DNA from 3 places in the Hymenobacter arcticus genome. Region 1 is predicted to be linked to each of the others. Evidence: riboswitches for the same ligand, from Rfam matches in the RefSeq annotation. Region 1 holds a riboswitch; each other region holds the start of a gene.
What was found. A riboswitch is a leader RNA that binds a small molecule or an ion and turns the genes downstream of it on or off. The one in region 1 is predicted to bind cobalamin.
Positions count from the first base shown of each region.

Region 2: linked by a shared signal. The riboswitch ahead of ACYVGC_RS06660 (TroA family protein) and the one ahead of ACYVGC_RS15525 (acyl-CoA thioesterase) in region 1 are both predicted to bind cobalamin.
Region 3: linked by a shared signal. The riboswitch ahead of ACYVGC_RS06130 (TonB-dependent receptor) and the one ahead of ACYVGC_RS15525 (acyl-CoA thioesterase) in region 1 are both predicted to bind cobalamin.

Region 1 covers NZ_BAAGXF010000009.1:45,616-52,904, reverse strand. The annotation lists gene ACYVGC_RS15550 (hypothetical protein) at 1-643, shown strand, start outside; gene ACYVGC_RS15545 (OmpA family protein) at 662-1,330, shown strand; gene ACYVGC_RS15540 (hypothetical protein) at 1,420-2,787, opposite strand; gene ACYVGC_RS15535 (SRPBCC family protein) at 2,909-3,349, shown strand; gene ACYVGC_RS15530 (class I SAM-dependent rRNA methyltransferase) at 3,497-4,690, shown strand; gene ACYVGC_RS15525 (acyl-CoA thioesterase) at 4,819-5,223, opposite strand; cobalamin riboswitch at 5,391-5,588, opposite strand; gene crtD (phytoene desaturase family protein) at 5,685-7,184, shown strand; gene ACYVGC_RS15515 (carotenoid biosynthesis protein) at 7,272-7,289, shown strand, end outside.
Region 2 covers NZ_BAAGXF010000003.1:45,251-52,539, forward strand. The annotation lists gene ACYVGC_RS06650 (ABC transporter ATP-binding protein) at 1-371, opposite strand, end outside; gene ACYVGC_RS06655 (iron chelate uptake ABC transporter family permease subunit) at 368-1,447, opposite strand; gene ACYVGC_RS06660 (TroA family protein) at 1,444-2,601, opposite strand; cobalamin riboswitch at 2,718-2,916, opposite strand; gene ACYVGC_RS06665 (SDR family NAD(P)-dependent oxidoreductase) at 2,985-3,722, opposite strand; gene ACYVGC_RS06670 (glycoside hydrolase family 1 protein) at 3,835-5,157, opposite strand; gene ACYVGC_RS06675 (ABC transporter ATP-binding protein) at 5,446-6,309, shown strand; gene ACYVGC_RS06680 (hypothetical protein) at 6,293-7,048, shown strand; gene ACYVGC_RS06685 (GntR family transcriptional regulator) at 7,052-7,289, shown strand, end outside.
Region 3 covers NZ_BAAGXF010000002.1:596,061-603,349, reverse strand. The annotation lists gene ACYVGC_RS06145 (Nramp family divalent metal transporter) at 1-999, opposite strand, end outside; gene ACYVGC_RS06140 (cation diffusion facilitator family transporter) at 1,210-2,205, shown strand; gene ACYVGC_RS06135 (DNA-3-methyladenine glycosylase) at 2,296-2,919, opposite strand; cobalamin riboswitch at 3,075-3,296, shown strand; gene ACYVGC_RS06130 (TonB-dependent receptor) at 3,462-5,477, shown strand; gene ACYVGC_RS06125 (YncE family protein) at 5,608-6,660, shown strand; gene ACYVGC_RS06120 (hypothetical protein) at 6,867-7,139, opposite strand.

The DNA of each region.
Region 1 (7,289 bases):
CCGGGTATTCGACAAGGTGGCGCAGAGCGCGCACCACTTCGAGCATTTCATTGCTTACCAGCAGGAGTTGAACCAGATGCTGCGCAACGGCGGCGAGGTGGCCGGTCAGATTACAGCGCTGCTTGGCCGCCTCACCGGCCTCGAAACCGGCCTCAACCAGGTGCCGGCGCTGGTGCAGCAACACGCGGGCACGGTGCAGGCGCAGCTCAGCTTTTTCCGCCAAAACCAGACGGAGCTTGACCGGCTGGCCCGGCAGTCGGAGGTGTTTATGGACACCCAGTACCACGAGTTGTCGGCCGTGATGCGCCAGCGCATGGCCGTGCTCACCCAGGAAGCCGACCAGGCGGCGCAGGTGCTGGAAGACCACTTCCAGGCGCTCAACAAAGACAACGTGTACGAGCGCATCGTACAGTACCTCAGCCCGTTTAGTGAGCTGCCGGCGCAGCAGAAGCTACTCAACCAGTTGCAAGAGCGCCAGGCCCAGCAAACGGCCCTGGCCCTCCACAACCTGCAAGACCGGCTGGCCAGTGACACGGCTTTGCAACAGCAACTATTGCAGCAGGTTACGCGCACCAATGTGGTGCTGGAGCAGCTTACCCAGCGCAGCTGGCTCCAGAAAGCGCTGGGCCTGAACAAGCAATAAGCCCCCGCGGCCCCGCGCATGAACCCCAACCGCCGCGACTTTTTTTGGCCCAGCTACGTGGACCTGATGACGGCCCTGTTCCTAGTCATGCTCGTGCTGTTTGTGCTCAGCTACAAGCGGTTTCAGGACAAAAACGCCAGCCTGGAGCAGGCCAAGGCCCGGCTCGAAGTGCAGCTGGAGGAGAAGAAGAAAATCGACGAAATCCGGGCCGCCCTCAAGCGCCTCGAAGACCCGCGCTATTTTGCTTATAACCAGCGCTATAAGCGCTACGAGCTCAATTTTCCGGTCGAGTTTCAGCCCCAGCGCTACGACCTGCCGGCCGAGGCGCGCCAGCCGCTCATTGAGGCCGGGCGCTTTCTCTTGCACCAGATGCAGGCCCTCGACCGCGCCGATAACGTGCAGTACCTGGTAGTGGTGGAGGGCCGCGCCGCCAAAAACCCCACCTTGCCCGACGCCGACCCGCGCAACCTCGACGGCGCGGCCGTGCGCCAGCTCAGCTACAACCGCGCCATGGAGGTCATCCGCCTCTGGGAAAGCGCCGGCCTGCGCTTCCCCGCCAACCTGGAGCTGGTGGCCGCTGGTAGCGGTTTCAAAGGAGTAGGCCGCTACACCGGCTTTAGCGAAGAAGCTAAAAACAAGCGCTTTATCATCCAGATTCAGCCCAAAATCGGCTCGCTGGGCAAGTAACCGCTTGTAGCGTGGACTCTGCGAGTCCGCGCGTGGAACGAGGAGAGAACGACCCACGCGCGGACTCACAGAGTCCACGCTACAAGTAGCTATTCCTCAAACGTGTTGGCCAGCAGCTTTTCCTGCCGCATGTACACAATCTTGTTATCCGCATTGAAGCGCACGCGCACTTGCGTGCGTAGCTGCTGTCTTTTTTGCAGCGACACCCGGTAGAGGCGCATGGTTTCGGTGAAGGTGGCGGTGCGGCTGCCGTCGGCGGCGGGCGCGCTCACGCGCAGCGTGCCGGGCTCAATGCGCGCAATAGCCTGCTGGTTTTCGGGGAAGAAACTGCGGGCCAGCTCGGCATCGATGGCGGTGGGCGTCAGGTTTTGCTGGATGTAGAGCCGCTCGACCTGCGGGGCAAAGTGCTGGCTGGCGTGCAGCGGCGGCGTGAATAAGTCGGCGTAGTAGGCGGCCATCACCGTGCGAATTTTGATGGTGGCCGCGTCGTCGCCGGGTTCGGGCGCGGCGGGCGGCGAGCGTTGGGTGGTAGCGGGTGCTTCGCTGGCCAGCGGCGCGGTGGCCGGCTGGTTGGCTGCCACGCTTCCGCTCTCCTCCTCGGGCGTAGCTGCGCTTTCGCTGGCAGCCGCTACGGGGGCAACTGCTTTCTTCTTGAGCTTCTTTTTGGTGCTCTTCTTCGTCTTTTTGGCTGGCCTGGGTGCGGCAACTTCCTTCGGGGCGGTGTCAACCGCGGGCAGACTAGGGCTGGACAGGGTTTCATCGGGGTGGCTGCTTTGAATAAAGAAATACGCTGCTCCCCCCGCTAAAGCCAGGCCCAGCAAGAGTAGTAATATCCACCCGCCGGCCTTGCCAGAGGCTGGCTTAGCGATTGGCGCATTGGGCCGGGGCGACGCCGGTGCACCAGGCCGGGGCGATGTGGGTTGGGGCGGCGTAGGCCGGGGTGGCGGCGGGCTAGCCACCTCCGGCACCGGGTTGGTGGGGTAGAACGTAGGCGCGGGCGGCTCCGGAAAGAAAGTTGGTGCGGGCCTTGGCGCAGGCGCGGGCGGAGTGGGCTCCACGGCCGGCTGCTGGCGAATTTGCGCCAGCCGCTCCTCAATGAGCCGGCGGGCCGCCACGTCGCTGGCGGCGAGCGGGGGCGGGCTAACGGGCACCGGGCGGGCAGCGGGCGGCGCGGGCGAAACCGGGGGCGGCGGACTAACCGGCGCGGCGGGCGACTTATTAAACATATCCAGCAGCGACGGCAATTCTTCGTCGGTGCCGCTGGGCGAAAACGCGCTTGCTTTCGGCGCGGCGGGGGCGGTAGGCGCAGCCGGTGCCATTGGCGCGGCGGCCCGCAGCTGCGCGCTCAGCGTGGCAAATAGCGCGGGCGTGAGGTGGCCGGCCGCCAGGGCTGCTTCCAGCTGCTGGAGTTCGGAAGGGTTGCCGGGCGAGGAGCTAGGCGGGCGTTCGTCTGACATACGGGGGTTGCCGGTGGGGGCCGGCTTACTTTTCCGACGCTCGTGCGTACGTAAGAAGCTGGCCGGCCCGCCAAATTACCGCTCCGGTTCCCAACGCGGCTGGCTACCCGCCCTTTTTCTTATGCACCTGCTTCTCCGTTTCCCCGTGGCCCAGCCGCCGGCCGCCGTGCTGGCCGGCTTCACCCGCGAGCTGTTTGTGGCGCTGGCCCCACCCTTCCCCAAGCTGAATCTCATTCGCTACGACGGCTCCAACACCGGCGACACGGTGATTATCGAGCTGCAAGCCGGCCCCAAGCGCTGGCGCTGGACCTCCCTCATCACCGACAACGGCCAGCTGCCCGACGGCACCCACTACTTCGTGGACGAAGGCCAGGTAGTGCCCGCCCCGCTACGGCAGTGGCGGCACCGCCACCTCATTCAGCCCGCCCCCGGCGGCGGCAGCCTCATCGTGGAGGATATCACCTTCAGCACCGGCCGCCGCTGGCTCGACTTCCTGATTTATCCCGCCATGTGGGCGCAGTTCCGGCTACGCGGGCCGGTGTATAGGAGGTGGTTTAAGTAGCACCCGCAAGCTTGTCATTGCGAGGAGGAACGACGAAGCAATCGCATTCGAACGACACCCGAGCAGCCCGTTCTGGTGCGATTGCTTCGCAGGCTCGCCATGACAGACGACCTTTGTACTAATTAGCAACACTCAAGTACCAAGCTCATGCCCGCCACCATCGTCCTCAAAAACGGAAAAGACCACTCCCTGCGCCGCCGCCACCCCTGGGTATTTTCGGGGGCCATTGCCCGCGCCCTGGGCGAGCCGGCCGAGGGCGCGGCCGTGCGCGTAGAGACCCAGGCGGGTGAATTACTGGGCGTGGGCCACTACTCGGGCAGCGGCTCCATCGCGGTGCGCATGCTGGATTTTGGGCCGGAAGCGGAAATGCCAACCGCTGATTTCTGGGTGAAGCGCCTGGCCAATGCCTACGCGCTGCGCCAGCGCCTAGCCCTCACGGGCACGGCCGATACCAACGTTTTCCGGCTGGTGCACGCCGAGGGCGACGGCCTACCGGGCCTCATCATCGACGTGTATGGCGACGTGGCCGTGGTGCAGGCGCACAGCGTGGGCATGTACCGCGCCCGCCCCGAAATAGCTGATGCCCTGCAAGTTGTGTTTGGCGACAAGCTGCGCGCCATCTACGACAAGAGCGCCGAAACCACGCCCGGCCACGCCGTAGGCGACAACAAGAATGGCTACCTCTTCGGTGAAAGCACCGGCCAAGAGCACTTGGTGCACGAAAACGGCCACCAGTTTGCCGTGGACTGGGAAACGGGCCAGAAAACCGGTTTCTTCATCGACCAGCGCGACAACCGCGCCCTGCTGGCCCGCTACTCGCCCGGTCGCCGCGTGCTCAATACGTTTTGCTACACCGGCGGCTTCTCGGTGTACGCCCTCGAAGCCGGCGCCGAGTTGGTGCACTCCGTCGATAGCAGTAAGAAAGCTATTGCTTTAACTGAGCGCAATGCCGAGCTTTCGCACCACGCTGACCGCCACGCCGCCTACCCCGACGACGTGCTCACCTTCCTCAAAAGCCACTCGGCCGAGTACGACCTGCTGGTGCTCGACCCGCCCGCGTTTGCTAAGCACCTCAGCGCCCGCCACGCCGCCCTCATGGGCTACAAGCGCCTCAACGCGGCCGGCATTGCCCACCTCGCACCGGGCGGTCTGCTGTTCACGTTCTCGTGCTCGCAAGTAGTTAGCCCTGAGTTGTTTGAGGGCGCCGTACTGGCCGCCGCTATTGAGGCTGGCCGGCCGGCGCGCATCCTGCACCGCCTCACCCAGCCCGCCGACCACCCGGTAAGCCTCTTTCACCCCGAGGGCGCGTACTTGAAGGGCCTGGTGCTGGCTGTGGAGTAACTCGCAGAAAATCAGAACGTCATGCTGAACGCAGTGAAGCACCTCGCTCGCGCCGCTGGATTAATAACTCTAGCGGCGTAAGCGAGGTGCTTCACTGCGTTCAGCATGACGTTTTTTTTACCCACACTTTACACTGTCGCTTCCACCGGCCTAAGTGGCGTGGGGCGGCGCTGGTCGTCCACGGCCACGAACGTGAACGAGCCAGTCACGGCTAGCAGCCGACCCTCCGCGTACATCTGCTCTACAAATAGCTCGACGCGCACTTGCAGGCTAGTACGGCCCACATGCACCACATTACCAATGAGTTCGACCAGCGTGCCGCCGGGGATGGGGTGCGTAAAATCCACTTTATCGGAGGATACCGTCACCATTTTGAGGCGCGAAAAGCGGGTAGCCGTGATGAAGGCCACCTCGTCCATCAGCATGAGCGTGGCCCCGCCGAAGAGCGTGTCGTAGTGGTTAGTCGTGTTCGGAAATACGGCTTTGAAGATGCGCGTTTCGGCGCGGGCAATCTGGTCGGCGAGGGCTATCATAGGGCTGAAAAGAAAAAATGACGCGTCCACGGCGCTCGTTTTTTCATCTTCTCCCAACTTGCTAAAGCACTCATTCAGACCCAGCTACGCCCGCCCCGGCCACCGCACACGCAATAGCCGGGCCGCCAGCGTGCCAAACCTGATGCGGAGCCCCAAAGCGCGGAGGAAGCATCAAATGGCGGCCGGCAGGTCTCCTGACTTTGTACCATGCCACCCCCTCCTTCTCGGCCGAAGCCAATGGAAACTTGCGGGGTGGCACTGGGTGGGTACTTACAGTAGCGCGTCTGTGCGGGAGTTTCACCCGCTTCCCTTTTCATTCCGATGGCCCAGGCGGGCAGTCGAAAACCGGCCGCTGGTTGATTTATAAAAAATCGAAGCAGCAGTAAACCGCCGCGAAGGTAGCGCGTATTTTCGGCGGGCCGAGGCAAACTTATCACCCCGGACTAGCGGTTAGCAGCGTAGTGTTTACGAAAAAGAAACTTTCGCCCACCCGTCAGCCCGTGGCCATTATTGGGGCGGGCGTGGCGGGGCTGGCCGCCGCGGCGCGGCTAGCGGTGGCCGGGCACCCGGTCACGGTATTTGAGGCCAGCAGTTCGTTTGGGGGCAAAATGCACCAGTTTGAACTGCCCGGCGGCTACCGCTTCGACGCGGGGCCGTCGCTGTTCACGCTGCCGCAGCTGGTGGACGATGTCTTCCGGCTGGCCCACTGCGACCCGGCCGACTACTTCCGCTACGAGCGCCTCGACCCCATCACCAACTACTTCTTTGCCGACGGCACGCGCCTCACCGCCTGGGCCGACGCGGCGAAGTTTGCCGCCGAGGTCGAGCAAAAGCTGGGTACACCGGCCGCCGCCGTGGCGCAGTTTCTGGCCCGTAGCGGCCGGGCCTACAATGCCACGGCGGGCACCTTTTTGCACAAGTCGCTGCATAAAGCGGGCACCTACCTCAGCTCCGAAACGCTGAAGGCCGTGGCCGCCCTGCCCAGCCTGGGCCTCACCGGCACCATGCACGCCCGCCACGAAAAGGCCTTTGGTCAGGACGCGCGCTTAGTGCAACTCTTTGACCGTTACGCTACTTACAATGGCTCCGACCCCTACCAGGCCCCGGCCACGCTTTCGCTCATTCCGCACCTGGAGCACGGCATTGGCGCGTTTTACCCCGAGGGTGGCATCTACGCCATTGCCAGCAGCCTGCACCGGCTGGCCGAGGAGTTTGGGGTGAAATTTCGGTTCAACGAGCCGGTGCGCGAGATTCTCACGGCCGGCCCCCTCATCACCGGCCTGCGCACCGACCTCGATATTTACGACTTCACGCAGGTGGTCAGCAACATGGACGTGGTGCCCACCTACCGCCGCCTGCTACCCAGCCAGCCAGCCCCCGAGCGCACCCTGAGCCAGCCGCGCTCATCGTCGGCACTCATTTTTTACTGGGGCATAGCCCGCGAATTTGCAGAGCTAGACCTGCACAATATCTTCTTCTCGGCCGATTATAAGGCCGAGTTCGACGCCATTTTTCAGGAGAAAACCGTGGCTGATGACGTGACCATCTACGTCAACATCACCTCCAAAAAAACGCCCGCCGACGCCCCCGCCGGCCACGAAAACTGGTTTGTGATGGTGAACGTGCCCCACGACGAGGGCCAGGACTGGGTGGCCCTCGCCGCCCACACCCGCCGCGTGGTACTGGCCAAGCTCAGCCGCACGCTGGGCACTGACCTAGAGCCACTTATCAAGGCCGAAAAAGTGTGGACGCCGCCCGGTATCGCAGCCGATACGTCGTCGTTTGGCGGTGCGCTCTATGGCAGCTCCAGCAACAATGCGCTGGCGGCTTTTTTGCGGCACCCCAACTTTTCGGGCCGGCTGCCGGGGCTGTACTTTTGCGGCGGCTCGGTGCACCCGGGCGGCGGCATTCCGCTGTGCTTACTTTCGGCCAAAATAGTAGCTGAGCTAATTTCCAATTAAAAATTATGAATTAAGAATTAAAAATTCTATGCCATTTGGCCTACCAAATTTTTAATTTTTAATTCATAATTTTTAATTCTCTTCAAAATGGAGTTTTCAAATTCA
Region 2 (7,289 bases), on a different contig from region 1:
AGCCAGCCGGTGTGGGGGTGGCGGCCTAGGTTCACCAGTTCCTGCCCGGTAAGATACCCAGCGTCAATGCGTTCGGTAAGGACGATGCTGAGCTGGCGGGCGCGGGCCTCGGGGCTGAGGCTGGCCAGGGGCCGGCCGCCCACGGTGAGGCGGCCGCCCAGCGGGGCCTGCACCCCGGCCAGCGTGCGAAGCAGCGTCGATTTGCCGGCTCCGTTGGGCCCCAGCAGGCACACCAGCTCGCCGGGCCACAGGGTGAGATGCAAGGGGCCCGCCACCAGCCGGGGTGCACCTTTGCGCCCGGCGTAGCCTATTGTCAGGGCGTCGGCAGTTACTACCGGGGTAGGGGCGGCGGGGAGTGGGGTGGCGCTCATGCGGCAGACCGAATGGGGCGGCGCAGCACCACCCACAGTACCACGGGCGCGCCCAGCAGCGAGGTTACTACGTTGATGGGCAGCGTTATCTGGCTGCCGGGCAGCTGGGCTAGGCAGTCGCAGGCCAGCACCAGGGCCGCGCCCAGCAGGCAGGCCCCGGGCAGCAGCAAGCGATGGTCGGCGGTACCCAGCAGGGCGCGGGTGAGGTGGGGCACAGCGATACCCACAAACCCAATGGGCCCGCAAAAAGCCGTGATGCTACCCGCTAATAAGCTTGTGCTCAGAATAATAAGCGTGCGCGAGCGGCGCACGCGCAAGCCCAGGCTGCGGGCGTAGTTTTCGCCCAGCAGCAAGGCATTCAGCGGCTTGGCCGAGGCCATGGCTAGTACCAAGCCGGCCCCAACCACCGTGGCTAGCACCGTCAGGTGCGGCCCCGTGACGCCGCCCAGCGCCCCAAACGTCCAGAGTAAATACTCCTGAATTTGCTCGGGGGCGCTGAAATACTGCCATAGGCTGACGATGGCCCCGGTCACGCTGGCCACCATCAGGCCCACAATGAGCAGCACCACATTGTCGCACACCCGCGCCGCCAGGGTTAGCACCAGGGACATTACCAGGGCCGCGCCGGCCGTGGCCGCCAGCACCAGCGCCCAGCTGCCGGCCAGCCCCAGCTGCCGCACGGCCAGGGCACTCGTCACGCCGCCGCCCGTGAGCATTACCAGGGCCACGCCCAGCCCCGCGCCCGCCGTGAGGCCCAGCGCCGACGGCCCGGCCAGCGGGTTGCGGAAGAGCGTCTGCATCTGCAAGCCGCTCACGGCCAGACCACTACCTACGGCTAGCGCCGTAAGTGCTTTGGGCAGCCTGATTTGATGCACAATGAAAGCCGTGGCCGTGTCGGCCGCCGGACCGTAGCCCAGCAGGTGGCGCGCCACCGTGCCCACCGGAATGCGCACCGGCCCCAGCGCCACATCGAGCACGAAGGCCACCACAACCAGCACAACCAGCAGCAGGAGCCCCTGCACCAGCCGGGGGCCGGGCCGCGCAGCGGGGCCCGGTGCAAGCGAGGGCTGGCTCATCGCAGTGGTTGGTAATAGCGGAGCGTCCAGGTGGGCAGCAGCTCGGGGTGTAGAATGTGGAGCAGGTCGGCCAGTAGCAGGTCGGGGTGCATGGCCCCCGATTCCCAGTAGTCGTTGGAGCCCTGGGCGTTGGTACGCAGGGTGTTATTGAAAATCCGGTTGTTCCGGACGGGGGCGAAAGCGGCGTAGCGGGCATCCTGCGCCAGCAGGCCGGCTTTGGAGGTAAGCGTGCCAATGTGCAGCCAGTAGTCGGCCGCCAGCGCCACCGGGGCTACTGCCTCAAACGACAAGGCTACGCTGCCACCGGGGGCCTTGGTGCGGTCCCAGTGGTAGGTGGCACCCGCGTCGCGCAGAAACTGGGCCATGTAGCTATCCGCATCGGGCACGTACCACACGTCTTTAAAGGGCAGGCCGACCACTACGCTGGGTTGCCGGGTGGCCTGCTTGCCCAGCGCGGCCAGGCGCTGGTACTCGCGGGCCACGGCGTCGAACTTTTGGTTGACCACGACTTCCTTGTTGAGCAGGGCGGCCAGCACTTTCACCCACTCGGCGCGGGCCAGGGGCGTGGTCTCGACCCACTCCGAATTGATAATGACCGGGATACCCGCCGCGTGCAGGGTTTGAAATTGGTCGGCGCGCTCGCCGGGCCAGCCGGTGGTCATTACCAGGTCGGGGTGGTGGGCCACCAGCAGCTCGTTGTTCAGCTCCTTGCCCTGGCCTACCTCGTAGAGCTGGCCGGTGGCAATGCGCTGCCGCACCCGCGCCGCCGACACGTACTGCAAGCTGCCCACGCCCACCAGCACATCGGCGGCCCCCAGAAAATCGGCCAGCGCCACGTGCATCGACGACAAGCCTACGAGGCTGCGAATCGGCGTTTCGATAACCTGCGCATCGGGGTAGCCGGCCGGGCGCGCGGCCCCGCGCGGCACCAGCAGGTAGCGCCTGGCCGTGGCCGCCGGCTCGGTGGGGATTTGAATGGTGATTACCTTGTAGTTACCCGCGTACGCCAGGCGAAAGCCCTTGGCGTATTGCACCGAGGTGCGCCCGGGCGCCGGGGCCGGGCGGGCGGGCACGGCGGGGCGAGCTACTGGCACCGCCGTGCCCGCCCGGGCGGGCCGCACTTGCCCCAGCCCAACCAGGTGGCTCGTTAGCAAAGTAGCTAGTAAACAACTAGTTCGCCAGGTAAAAAAAGGGGAAGCTAGGCCCCCGGCGCGGCCGGGGGTAGGCGAGGAGTGGGGCATGGTACGGCGCGCTTTTCTACCGAAAGCGGTGGGTGAAGGAGGCAACGGCAGGTCTTCTGACTTCCCCCCGGCCGATGGCCTTCCCATTCCCGCAAGAACAGTGGCGCCACGTATCGGCCGGTTGGCAACTGGGGTCACAGCAGCGGCGACTGTCTCGGTTTCGCACCGAATTCCCTTTTAAAGCCGCCCCGCACCGCGGAAGCGACTACCCTTGCTCGGTTGCAAAGGTAGCACTGCCCGCCAGTGGCTGGCCCCTTGGCCCCAGGGCTGCCCGCGCCACCGTTCGGCCCCGCGGCCTACAAGTGGTCGAGGCGCCCGCCATCCACGCGCATCTCGGCGCCCTGCACAAAGGCGGCATCGTCGGAGGCGAGGTAGGCCACGGCGGCGGCCACGTCTTCGGGCTTGCCCACGTCGCTGGGGTTGATTTTTTCGACGCCCGACTTCACGTTGGGGTTGTTCCAGAGCATGGGCGTGTCGATGGCCCCCGGCAGCACTACGTTGGTACGCAGGCCTTTGGGCTTGCCCTCAATCACCGATGAGCGGGTGAGCGACAGTACGGCGGCCTTGGCGGCGGCGTAGGGGGCCACCAGCGCCTCGGTGGCCACGGCGTGGATGCTGGCTACGTTCACGATGTTGCCGCCCGGCTTCATGTGCAAAAACGCCTGCTTGGTGAAGTAAAACGCGCCCAGCAAGTCCACGCCCAGCACACGCAGCCAGTCGTCGCCGGTGAGTTCTTCGAGGGGCTTAAAATGCATGAGGCCCGCGTTATTCACCACCACGTCGAGGCGGCCAAACTTGGTGAGCGTGGCGGCCACGGTAGCAATTACCTGGTCTTCCTGGGCTACGTTGCAGAGGCTGGTGAGCACGTCGGGCGCGCCGGCATCTTTCAGCACGGGGGCGGCCTGGTCGAGGTTGGCCTGGTTGATATCGGCCAGCACGAGGCGGGCGCCTTCCGAAGCCAGGCGCTTGGCAATGGCCAGGCCGATGCCGCTGGCCCCACCCGTAATTATGACTACTTTATCCTGGAAACGCATGATGTAGAGCGGTGTAGCGTGGACTCTGCGAGTCCGCGCGTGGGAACGTTAGGGTAAGAGATTGGCAAGTGGCGCAACGCGCGGACTCGCAGAGTCCACGCTACCTCCTTACTTAATGGTTGGCTTGCAGCGGCGCGTTGGCGGTGGTGGTAGAGGGCTGGGCCTGGGCCTGCTGGCTGGCCTCTTTTTGCTGCCGGGCCCAGGCGGCGTTGCTTTCCTGGGGCATGATGAGGGGCACTTGCAGGCAGGCCGTTTGGGTGGGCAGCACCTGCTTCCACTGGCTGATGAGCTTTTTATAGGCCTCGCCCACGGGACGGATATTACGATTTAAGTCGTAGAGGCCCAAGGGGTTGAGGTTGCCGTTGTTTTCGCGTAGGGCGGTGTCCCAATCCACTTGGTCGGTGAGCGAATACCAGGTAAAGCCCAGGATAGGCACGCCGTCGTTGCGCACGCGCAGCACGTTGGCCCACTCTTTCCAGAGCCAGTTCACGGCTTCGTCGCCGTTGGGGCCCTGCCAGAGGTTGGTTTCGGTGTGCATCACGGGCAGCTGGTAGCGGTCGTGGTACTGGGTGGTAATAACGTGGTAGCCAAATACTTCGCCCGAAGCCGTGGTGCTGCCGTCGGGTCGCACGCGGTGCTCGTTGGTGCGGTAGTAGTCGTTGCCCATGATGCACTGGTGGCGCAGGTCATTGTCCAAGAAGTAATGGTACTCGGCCCGCGTCATGCCGTTATCGAGTAGGTACTCATACATATCGGAGTCCACGCGGCGGCCGTAGTTCAGGTCCAGCGACAGAAACCGCTTGGCATTCAGCAACTCGGCGGGCTTGATGGCCTGGGGGTTGGAGGCGTGGAAGTACTCGCTCGACTCGCTCTGGATGAACAGAGCATCGGGCCGCACCGCCAAAATAGCGTGCATGGCCAGCACGTTGGCCTTCACAATGTACTTAAGAGCCGTTACAAAAGCCTGGTCGCTAGCTAGTTGCTCGTTCCACCAGCCGTAGAGGGCCGAAAACTCGGCGCAGATGTACATCTCATTCACGGGCGTGTAGAGCTGCACCCACGGAAAGCGGCGGGCAAAATCGCCCGCATACTGCGCAAAAAGCTGCGGAAAATCGGGGTTCTGGAAGTTGCCTAGCCAGTCGGGCACCCCAAAGTGACACAGGTCCACGATGGGGATGATGTTGCGCCGCAGCAAGTCGTTGAACGTAGCATCGGCAAAGTCCCAGTTGTACTGGCCCGGCCCCGTCCAGGTGGTGTGGATGGGCGGCCCGTAGCGCAGCACCTCAATGCCCAGCTCCTGCACCAGGTCAAAGTCCTTCTGCCAGAACTTGTAGTGGCCGCATTTTTCCATCTCATCCTGGCGCACGCGGCCGTTTTGGATGGTGGGATAACTGTTTTCGATGCCCGTGGCGAAGAGAAATTGCGGCGCTGCCATACGTGGAAATGCGTGGGAAATAAGCCGAGCCGAGCCCCAAAAGCTGGCCGCGGCAGGAGGAAGAATGGGGTAGCCAGTCATACGAAAATCGGGGCCTACCTGGCGAAATAACTATCGCTTTTCTTTGTTTATGAAGGGTTTATGAACAAACAGTGGGCAGCTTCCGCTTCGCCTGGCAATGCCTGCCCCTAAAAAATGAGCGGTTTTTTGTAGCCCCAGCACCGCGGAAGTAAAAGTCACCTACATTTGTGGTGTACTAGTTAAGTAATACACTAAAGCACTTCACTCATGGTTCGCATCCGTAACCTGCATTTTGGGTACTCGCGCCGAGTACTTCAACTGGAAAACCTGAACCTGGACTTGCGCCGGGGCCACATCTACGGCCTGCTGGGCAAGAATGGCGCGGGCAAATCCACGCTGCTCAAAAACCTGGTGGGGCTGGCCTTTCCGCTCAGCGGCACCTGTGAGGTAGACGGCCACGCCGCCGCCCGCCGCCGCCCCGCCACGCTGGAGAACTTGTTCTTCTTGCCCGAAGATGTGCAGGCGCCACCCGTATCGGCTACCCAGCTGGCGGCCAGTACCGGCGTTTTTTACCCGCGCTTTGATGCGGTAGCCTTCCACGAGTACTTGCGTGAGCTGGACGTGCCCGCGCTGGCCCGGCTCACGGCGCTCTCCTACGGCCAGCAAAAAAAGGCGCTCATCGCCTTTGCCCTGGCCACCAATACCGGCCTGCTGGTGCTCGACGAGCCCACCAACGGCCTCGATATTCCCAGCAAGGCGCAGTTTCGCAAGCTGGTGGCCGGCGCGCTGGGGGAGGAGCGCTGCGTCATCATTTCGACCCACCAGGTGCGCGACCTCGATAGCCTGATTGATACCGTGCTGGTGCTGCACCAGCGCCGCATTGTGCTCAATGCCAGCCTCGACGACCTGGCCGAGCAGCTCAGCTTTGGCACCGCGCCGGTGGGCGCGGCCGTGCCCGAGGCGCTCTACGCCGCGCCCTCGGTGCGCGGGCAGCAGGTCATTCGGCCCAACCACGGCGGGGCCTTCGGCAAGGTCGATTTGGAGCTGCTTTTCAATGCCCTCACCGGCCCCGAGTCGGGCGTGGCCACCTACCTCACTAAACGCAATAGCCAATATGAATCAGTACGTTAACTTACAGCGGTTTGGGCGGCTGGTGCGCAAGCACAGCGCCGAATATGGCAAAACCTACGCGCTGGGCGCGGCCGTGCTGCTGGGCGGGCAATTGCTGCTGCTGGCCCTCGTCACCTACGCGCAGCGCCAGCCGCTGAGCGAGTCAGGGCAGGCGGCACTGTTTGCGCTGCTGCTGCTGGGCGCGGGCAGTTTTTTTGCCAGCCTGGCCTTTGGGCAGTTTGGCGAGGGGCGGCAGGCGGCGCTGGCGCTCACGCTGCCCGCCTCGCAGCTCGAAAAGTACCTGCTGGCCTGGCTGGTGTCGCTGCCGGTATTTCTGGCGGTTTTTGTGACCAGCTTTTACCTGGCCGACTGGCTGGTGATGCGCTTTGTGAGCCCGCAGCCCGGCCCGCTGCTGAGCCTGCTCACCAAGAACGGTGTGCCGGGCCTGGGGCTGCTGCTGGTGCTGCACGGGCTGGCGCTGTGGGGCAGTATTTTCTTCCCCCGGCTGTCGTTTGTGAAAACGGCCAGCCTAGCCTTTGCGGGCACGCTGGTGGTGGGCGTGGCCAATTTTCAGCTCCTCAACTACTGGGTCGATGGCAGCCTGGGCATGGCCGTGCCCTTCACCACGGCGGCCATTAAGGGCGTGGGGCCGCTGAACCTGCCCGATACCCAGCTGCCGTGGCTGGCCGCGGTGCCCCTGGCCCTGGCGGCGCTGCTGTGGGCGGCGGCCTACGCCCGCCTCACCGAAAAACAGCTTTAACGCATGGAATTCTCCGATAATGAAGCCATTTACCTCCAGATAGCCAGCTACGTGGGCGAGCAGGTGCTGCGCCAGCAGTGGCCGCCCGACCAGAAAATCCCGTCGGTGCGCGAGTTGGCCGCCGAGCTGCAAGTCAACCCCAACACCGTGATGCGCACCTACGAATTATTGCAAACCCAGGGCGTGGTCTACAACCGGCGCGGGCTGGGCCTGTTTGTGGCCCCGGCGGGTGCCGAGCAGG
Region 3 (7,289 bases), on a different contig from region 1:
AATGGCAAACACTACGCTGGCCGCCCCCGCGCCCAGCACGGGCGTGAGCAGCTTGTGGGCGTCGGCGATGTCGGCCACGTTGTCGTGGCCCTTGCCGTGGAAGGCGGCGGCGGCCGTGACCAGGATGGCCGCGTTCACGAAAAACGCCAGAAACAGCGCCACCGTGGAGTCGATGGTGGCAAACTTGATGGCCGAGCGCTTGCCGGCCTCCGTGGGCTCAATCTGCCGCACCTGCACAATGGCCGAGTGCAGGTAGAGGTTGTGGGGCATCACGGTGGCCCCCAGAATGCCGATGGCCACGTAGAGCATGGCCGGGTTGGTGACCACTTGCAGCTGCGGCACCAGGCCCTTGGCCAAGCCTAGCCAATCGGGGTTGGAGGCGACTATCTCATAGGCGAAGCAAATGAAAATCAGGAAGATGAGGCCCGCCACCAGGCTTTCGATAACCCGAAAGCCCTTGTTTTGGAGCAGCAGCACCAGCAGCACATCGAGCGTAGTAAAGGCCACGCCCCAGGCCAGCGGCAGGCCAAAGAGCAGGTTGAGGGCAATGGCCGAGCCAATGACCTCGGCCAAGTCGCAGGCGGCAATCGCGATTTCGCAGAGCACCCAGAGGCTGATGGCCACGGGCTTGGAATAGTGGTCGCGGCAGGCCTGGGCCAGGTCGCGGCCCGTGACAATGCCCAGCTTGGCCGCCAGGTGCTGCAAGAGCATGGCAAACAAGTTGGAAATCAGCACCACGCTCAGCAGCGTGTAGCCGAAGCGCGCGCCGCCGGCCAGGTCGGTGGCCCAGTTGCCGGGGTCCATGTAGCCCACGGCCACCAGCAAGCCGGGCCCCCAATAAGCCCGAAACTTGCGCCAGAACGACGCGCCTTCGGCCGGCACCGCAATACTGGCGTGTACTTCGCTGAGGGAAGTGCCCCGGCGGGCGTGGCGCCAGCCCGGCTCGGGTGCGGTAGCTGTGTCAGGGGGGATAACAGTTGGTAGCAAAGCGTAGGTAATCAAGAACTAAAACAAAGATAGTCGCTATTTTTAGGCTAACCTAAAAATATTTTTAAGCCAGCCTAAATACTGGTTTTGGGGCGAGAAAGTTTCGGGGGTGTGCGGTAAGCTTTAGCTTGCCGGGTGTGGTTACGGCAAGCTAAAGCTTGCCGCACACCCCCGAAACTCCGCGCAGCCGTGCCGACCTTTGTGGGCCCTATCTGCCTTTCTATGTCTGCTTCGCCTGGCCTCAAGCGCCGCCTGGGCCTGCTCTCGCTTGCGGTGAGCATCGTCTTGGTACTCACCAAGTTCTACGCCTACCGCCTTACCCACTCGCAGGTGGTGCTTACGGATGCGCTGGAGAGCATTATCAACGTGTTTACCAGCGGCTTTGCGCTGTATAGCCTCTACCTGGCCGACTTGCCCAAGGACGAAAACCACCCCTACGGCCACGGCAAGGTCGAATATTTGAGCATCGGCTTCGAGGGCGCGCTCATCTTTATTGCGGGCGTTTTCATCCTTTACAGCGCCACGCTGGGCTTTCTGCACCCGCACCCGGTGGCGCAGCCCGACTGGGGCGTGGCGCTGCTGGCCAGCACAGCAGTGGTCAATTTTGGCCTGGGCATGTGGCTGATTCGCGCCGGGCGGCGGGTGCAGTCGGTGGCGCTGGTGGGCGATGGGCAGCACCTCTACATCGACGCGCTCACGAGCATTGTGTCGTCGGCGGCGCTGGTGCTGGTGCACTTCACGGGCATTATTCAGTTTGATGCGGGCGCGGCGCTGGCGCTGGGCGGCTTCATCCTCTACAACGGCTACAAGATGCTGCGCAGCGCCGTGGGCGGCCTCATGGACGAGAGCGACATCAGTACCGTGGCCGAAGTCATTGCCGAGCTACAGCGCCTGCGCCGCCCCGCCTGGATTGACGTGCACAACCTGCGCGTGCAGCGCTACGGCGCCAACCTGCACATCGACTGCCACATGCAGATGCCCTATTATTTCTCGCTGGAGAAGGTGCACACCGAGCTGCACGAGATTGAGGAGCTGATTCGGGCCCGCTTCGCCGCCGTCGAAATCGAGATGTTTGTGCACGCCGACCCCTGCTCGTTTGCCGCCTGCTCGCTGTGCCACATGCCCGAGTGCCCCGTGCGCCGCCACCCCTTCGAGCAGGAAATCGTGTGGGATATCCACAACGCCGTGAAGGACGAGCGCCACCACCTTGTCATTTAACAGTTATCAATTAACATTTAACAGCTTTTCCACTCGCCTAGTGTGTTAAGAAGCACTATTAAATGTTAATTGATAACTATTAAATGAAAGTCACTTGGCTGGACTCGTCCACTTGCTGTCTTTCACCCGAAAGCGCCAGGGCAGGGCCACGGCTTCATCGCCAGCGTACTCCAGCCCTACGCGCGAGCTGGCGATAACCTGCTCATCAGCAAGTACTTCGCCGGCATCTTCTATCCAGATGCGGGGGCCGCTGAGCAACTCGCCGTTGAGGGCCGGCGTGAGGCCTAGCGCCTGGCTGAGCACGCCGGGGCCGGCGGTGAGGTTGCGGGCCAGCTTGGGCAGGCCGCGGCGGCGCAGCATAATCTCTTGTCCCTCAAGTGGTTCTATGGCCCGAATAAGCACCGCATCGGGGTGCGCCGCATCATTCGCAGTGAGGTTGAATAGGGTGTGCACCCGGTACACGGTGTAGAGGTAGGCGTGGCCGCCGGGCTGGTACAGGGCCTGCGCCTGCCGGGCCTTGCGCTGCAAATGCAGCGTAATGCTGGGGTCGCCCTCGTGCCGGTAGGCCTCCGTTTCGACGATGCGGCCGGTGGTCAGCTCGCCATCGATTTCGGTACATACCACCTTACCCAGCAGTTCGCGGGCAATGGTGAGTACATCGGAGCGCTGGAAGAAGGCCAGGGGGAGCACGTTTTTGTCTGAAATAACTGTCATGGCGAGCGTAACGAAGTGGAGCGCGGCAATCGCACCTGAACGACTTAGGTGTACTTCGTTCTGGGGCGATTGCCGCGCTCCACTTCGTTACGCTCGCCATGGCAGACGGTTTTGATGCGTCTGGCAGGGGCCACACGCGTGCCCGCAAAGTATTGTACCTTTGCCCTTGCCACGGTGACCAGACTCCTACCCACGGAGCGAGGTTGAAAAGGGAATCCGGTTCAAGGCCGGAGCTGTCCCCGCAACTGTACGCGCTACATCGGGGTGGGCACCCCAAGCCACTGCCGGCCTTGGTTATCAGCTGATAATCAGGCTAGTGGGAAGGCCGCCCACCCGGCAGCGCAAGCCAGGAGACCTGCCAGGGCATTACCAGGTTCAGCGCTCGCGGAGGACGAGCGGAGAATGAGAGCACCCGCCCCACCCGGTTCACCCGAACCGCTACCCGGCAGCTGCTTTCAGCCTCAGCCCCAGCGTGTTTTCTGGCTTCGGCCGGTAAGCTTCGTGAAGGTTTTGAGCTGAATTTTCGCTTGAAAATTTAGTTCGTGTTGATTTCGCTCCTTTCCAACGCTCCTTTTCCCAGCCCCCGCGGCTGGCGGCTACCCAGCGCCCTCTTGGCGGCGCTGCTGGCCGCCGGCCCCACCGCGCACGCCCAAACCACCCCGGCCCCGCGCCCCGACACGCTGCTGAGCACCCGCCGCCACCGGCTGGCCGAGGTGCGGGTGCAGGCCGTGCGGCCCAGTCGCTTTGCCGTGGGCAGCCGGCAGGTGGTGCTCGATTCGCTGGCCCTGGCGCAATACCGGGGCGGCACCCTGGTGGAGCTGCTGGAGGAGCGCACACCGCTGTATTTCAAGAACTACGGGCCGGGGCAGCTGGCTTCCATTGCGCTGCGAGGCACGGCTTCGCGCCACACGGCAGTGCTGTGGCAGGGGTTTAATATCAATATTCCATCGCTGGGCGAGGCCGATTTTGCCATTTTGCCGGTGGGCGCGGCTACTAGCATTGCGGTGCAGCCGGGGCCGGCGGCGGCGCTCTACGGCAGCGGGGCCATTGGCGGGGTGGTGCTGCTCGATACCGAAACCGACTGGCAGCCCGGCCTGCGCGGCAGCCTGCAAGCTGATGCGGGCAGCTTTGGCCTGCGCGGCGGCAGCCTGGCGGTGCGCGGGGCTACGGCCCGCGTGGCGGCCCGCACCACCGCCAGCTGGCGCACCGCCCAAAACGACTACCCCTACACCCTGCAAGAGGCGCGGGGAACGGCGCGCTACCGCCTCACCAACGCGGTGCTGCACCACCAGTGGAGCCTGAGCCAGGACGTGGCCCTGCGCCTGGGCGCGGCCGGCGAGCTCACGGCTACCGCCTGGCTCACCGACACCGACCGCGACATCATGCCCAGCGTGTACGCCGCGCCCACCCAAACCCGGGAGTTTGACCAGAGCCGCCGCCTGCTGCTGGGCTACCGGCACCTGGCTTCGGCCCGGCGGCAGTGGTCGGTGCGCGGGGCGTGGTTTGAGGACGTGCTCGACTACCAGGATGGCGGCGCCATCAGCCGCTCGCGCATGCGCACCACCCAGGTCCAGGCCGAGCACACCGCCGCGCTGGGTGAGCGCGGCAGCCTGCGCGTGGGCGCTGAGGCCCAGCATTTTGCCGCGGCCATCGATGGCTACGGCCCCACCGCCGTATCTGAAAACCGGGCCGCCGCCTTTGCCCTCCTGCGCTACGACCCGCGCCCCGGCCTGCGGCTGTCGGGCAACCTGCGCCAGGCGCTTTTGCCCGGCGGGGCGACCCCACTCACGCCCACCGTGGGCGTGGAGTGGGACTGGCTAGGCCGCCAAACCGCCCTCACTGACTCAACCCACTCGGTGCTCACGCTCAAGGCCAGCGCCTCGCGCAGCTACCGCGCGCCCACGCTTAATGAGCGCTACTGGCGGCCCGGCGGCAACCCCGACCTGCGCCCCGAAACCGGCTGGGGCTATGAGGCGGGCGCGCAGCTGCGCTACCCCCTCGGCTCGCGGGCCAGCCTGCTGTTCGAAGCCACCGCCTTCCACCAGCTCGTGGACGACTGGGTGCAGTGGATACCTAATAATCAGGGTATCTGGAGCCCCAACAACCTGCGCCAGGTGCGCAGCCAGGGCCTCGAAACCAGCGCCGCCTACCGCCTGCGCTACCTGCGCTACCGCCTGCACGCCCGCGCCGCTTACAGCCTCACGCACACCACCAAGGTGCTGGGCGCGGCCGCCGACTACGACCCCGTGGGCGTGCAGCTCATGTTTGTGCCCCGCCACCAGGCCACCGTAGTGGCCGACCAGCAGTGGGGCGGCTGGCTGCTGAGTACCCAGGCCAGCGCCACCGGCCGGCGCTACACCGATGCCGCCGCCTCGGCATTTTTGCCGGCCTACGCGGTGGCGGGGGCCACGCTGGGCTACACTTGGCACCTGGCGGGCTGCGACTTAACCTCCTCACTCCGACTCACTAACCTGCTCAACCAAGATTACGCGGGCTACCCCGGCCGGCCGGCTCCGCCGCGGGCGTGGCAGGCCAGCCTGCGGCTCGACTGGCGCTGATTGTTTGGCTGCTGGCTTTAACGCTAGTTGGCGACTTAGAGCTAATTTATTTTCAATCAATTACTTATCTGGTTTTTACCACTCTCTTTATTTTCACTTGGCGCTGCAAAAGCGTCGGCTTTTTATGAACATGAAAAAACTTTTTCGCCCCCTACTACTAAGTATGGCGCTCACTGGCTTCCTGGCCAGCTGCTCCGATAACAATGACCAGCCCACGCCCACCGGCGGCTCGGGGCAGTATGCGTTCGTGGTAAACGAGGGCAACTTCACCAGCGGCACCGGGTCGGTGAGCCGGTTTGATAAGAACACCAAGGCGCTGATTCCCGACATCTTTGCCAGCGCCAACAACGGCGCGGTGCTGGGCAGCGTGGCCCAGAGCATGACCGTGGTGGGCACCACCGGCTACGTGGTGGTCAACAATAGCAACAAGGTAGAAATCGTGTCGCTGCCCGAGTTCAAGTCGACGGCCACCATCAACGGGCTCAACCAGCCGCGCTACCTCACCCAGTCGGCCTCCAACCCGCGCAAGGCCTACGTGACCGAGTGGCTCGGCGGGCCGTACCCCGCGCCGTACACGCCGGGCCGCGTGAGCGTTATCGACCTCAACACCAATAAGGTAACGGGTACCATTGCCGTGGGCATCAACCCCGGCAAGGGCACCCTCGTCAACGGCAACCTGTACGTACCCAACAGCGGCTCTTCGTTCCTGACCGTTATCAACGACGCATCGGGTACCACGAGCACCATTGCCCTGCCCTCGCCCGCCAGCGAAGTAGTGGCCGACAAAAACGGCGCGCTCTGGATACTCTGCTCCACGGACTACGTTAGCAAGACCGCTACGCTCGAAAAATTCATTCCGGCTACCAGCACGCAACAAGTGTTCTCCCTGCCCGCCGTGGGCTCGGGCAGTGGCCTGCGCATCAGCCCCGATGGCCAGCAGCTCTACTACAGCTACAAGGCCGCCGAGTACCGCATGAACATCACCGATACCGCGCTGCCCGCCACGCCGCTCATCAAGCGCGATTTCTATGGCTTTGATATTGACCCCGTTACGGGCCAGCTCTACGGCACCGATGCCCTCAACTACAGCACGCCCGGCCTACTAGTACGCTACCAGCCCAACGGCACGCTCATCGACGAAACCCCGGTGCAGGTGAGCCCCAACAGCGTGGTATTCTACTAAATCGCAGATTTAGACAGATTGTGCTGATTTCGCTGATTCAGACGATAACAAAGCTCAACCTTATAATCTACTGGTTTACACTGCTCTGAAAACAAACCCTGGCTAGCCAAAAGGCCTCCCTTTCAAAGTGAAAGGGAGGCCTTTTTAGTGGCTAAAAACAGGCAGCACCAGCGCCGTTCGAATCCGCGAAATCCGCTCAATCTGCGCTAATCTGCGATTCCATCGTGGTTGCGGTCGGCGGCGCGGTCGGTAGCGTTGAAGATTTGCTTGCCGGTGGGGCGGTGGGCAGTGTCGCGCGGAATGCCAGCGGCCAGTGAGTCGCCGTTGGCATTGCCATTGGAGGCCTCCTGATTGGACGTCATTTTCTTGGTTGAGCCGAGCTCCACGTTGGTGTCGCCGGCTTTGTTGCCGGAGTTGCAGGCGGCCAGGGGCAGCGCCAGGGTAGCAAGCAGCCCCAGCAGGCGGTAGGTACGGGTCATGGGTGGTGGGTTGGGAGCCGCCGGGGCGGCCAGTGAGGGATGGCGGGCAAGGTAGTTCGCAATGGCGAACTCAGGTAGCTAGTACCGCAAAAACCCGGCGCGGGTTGCTGTGCCGGGCGGGGCATTGAGCTTTGCGGCGGCGGCGGTAAA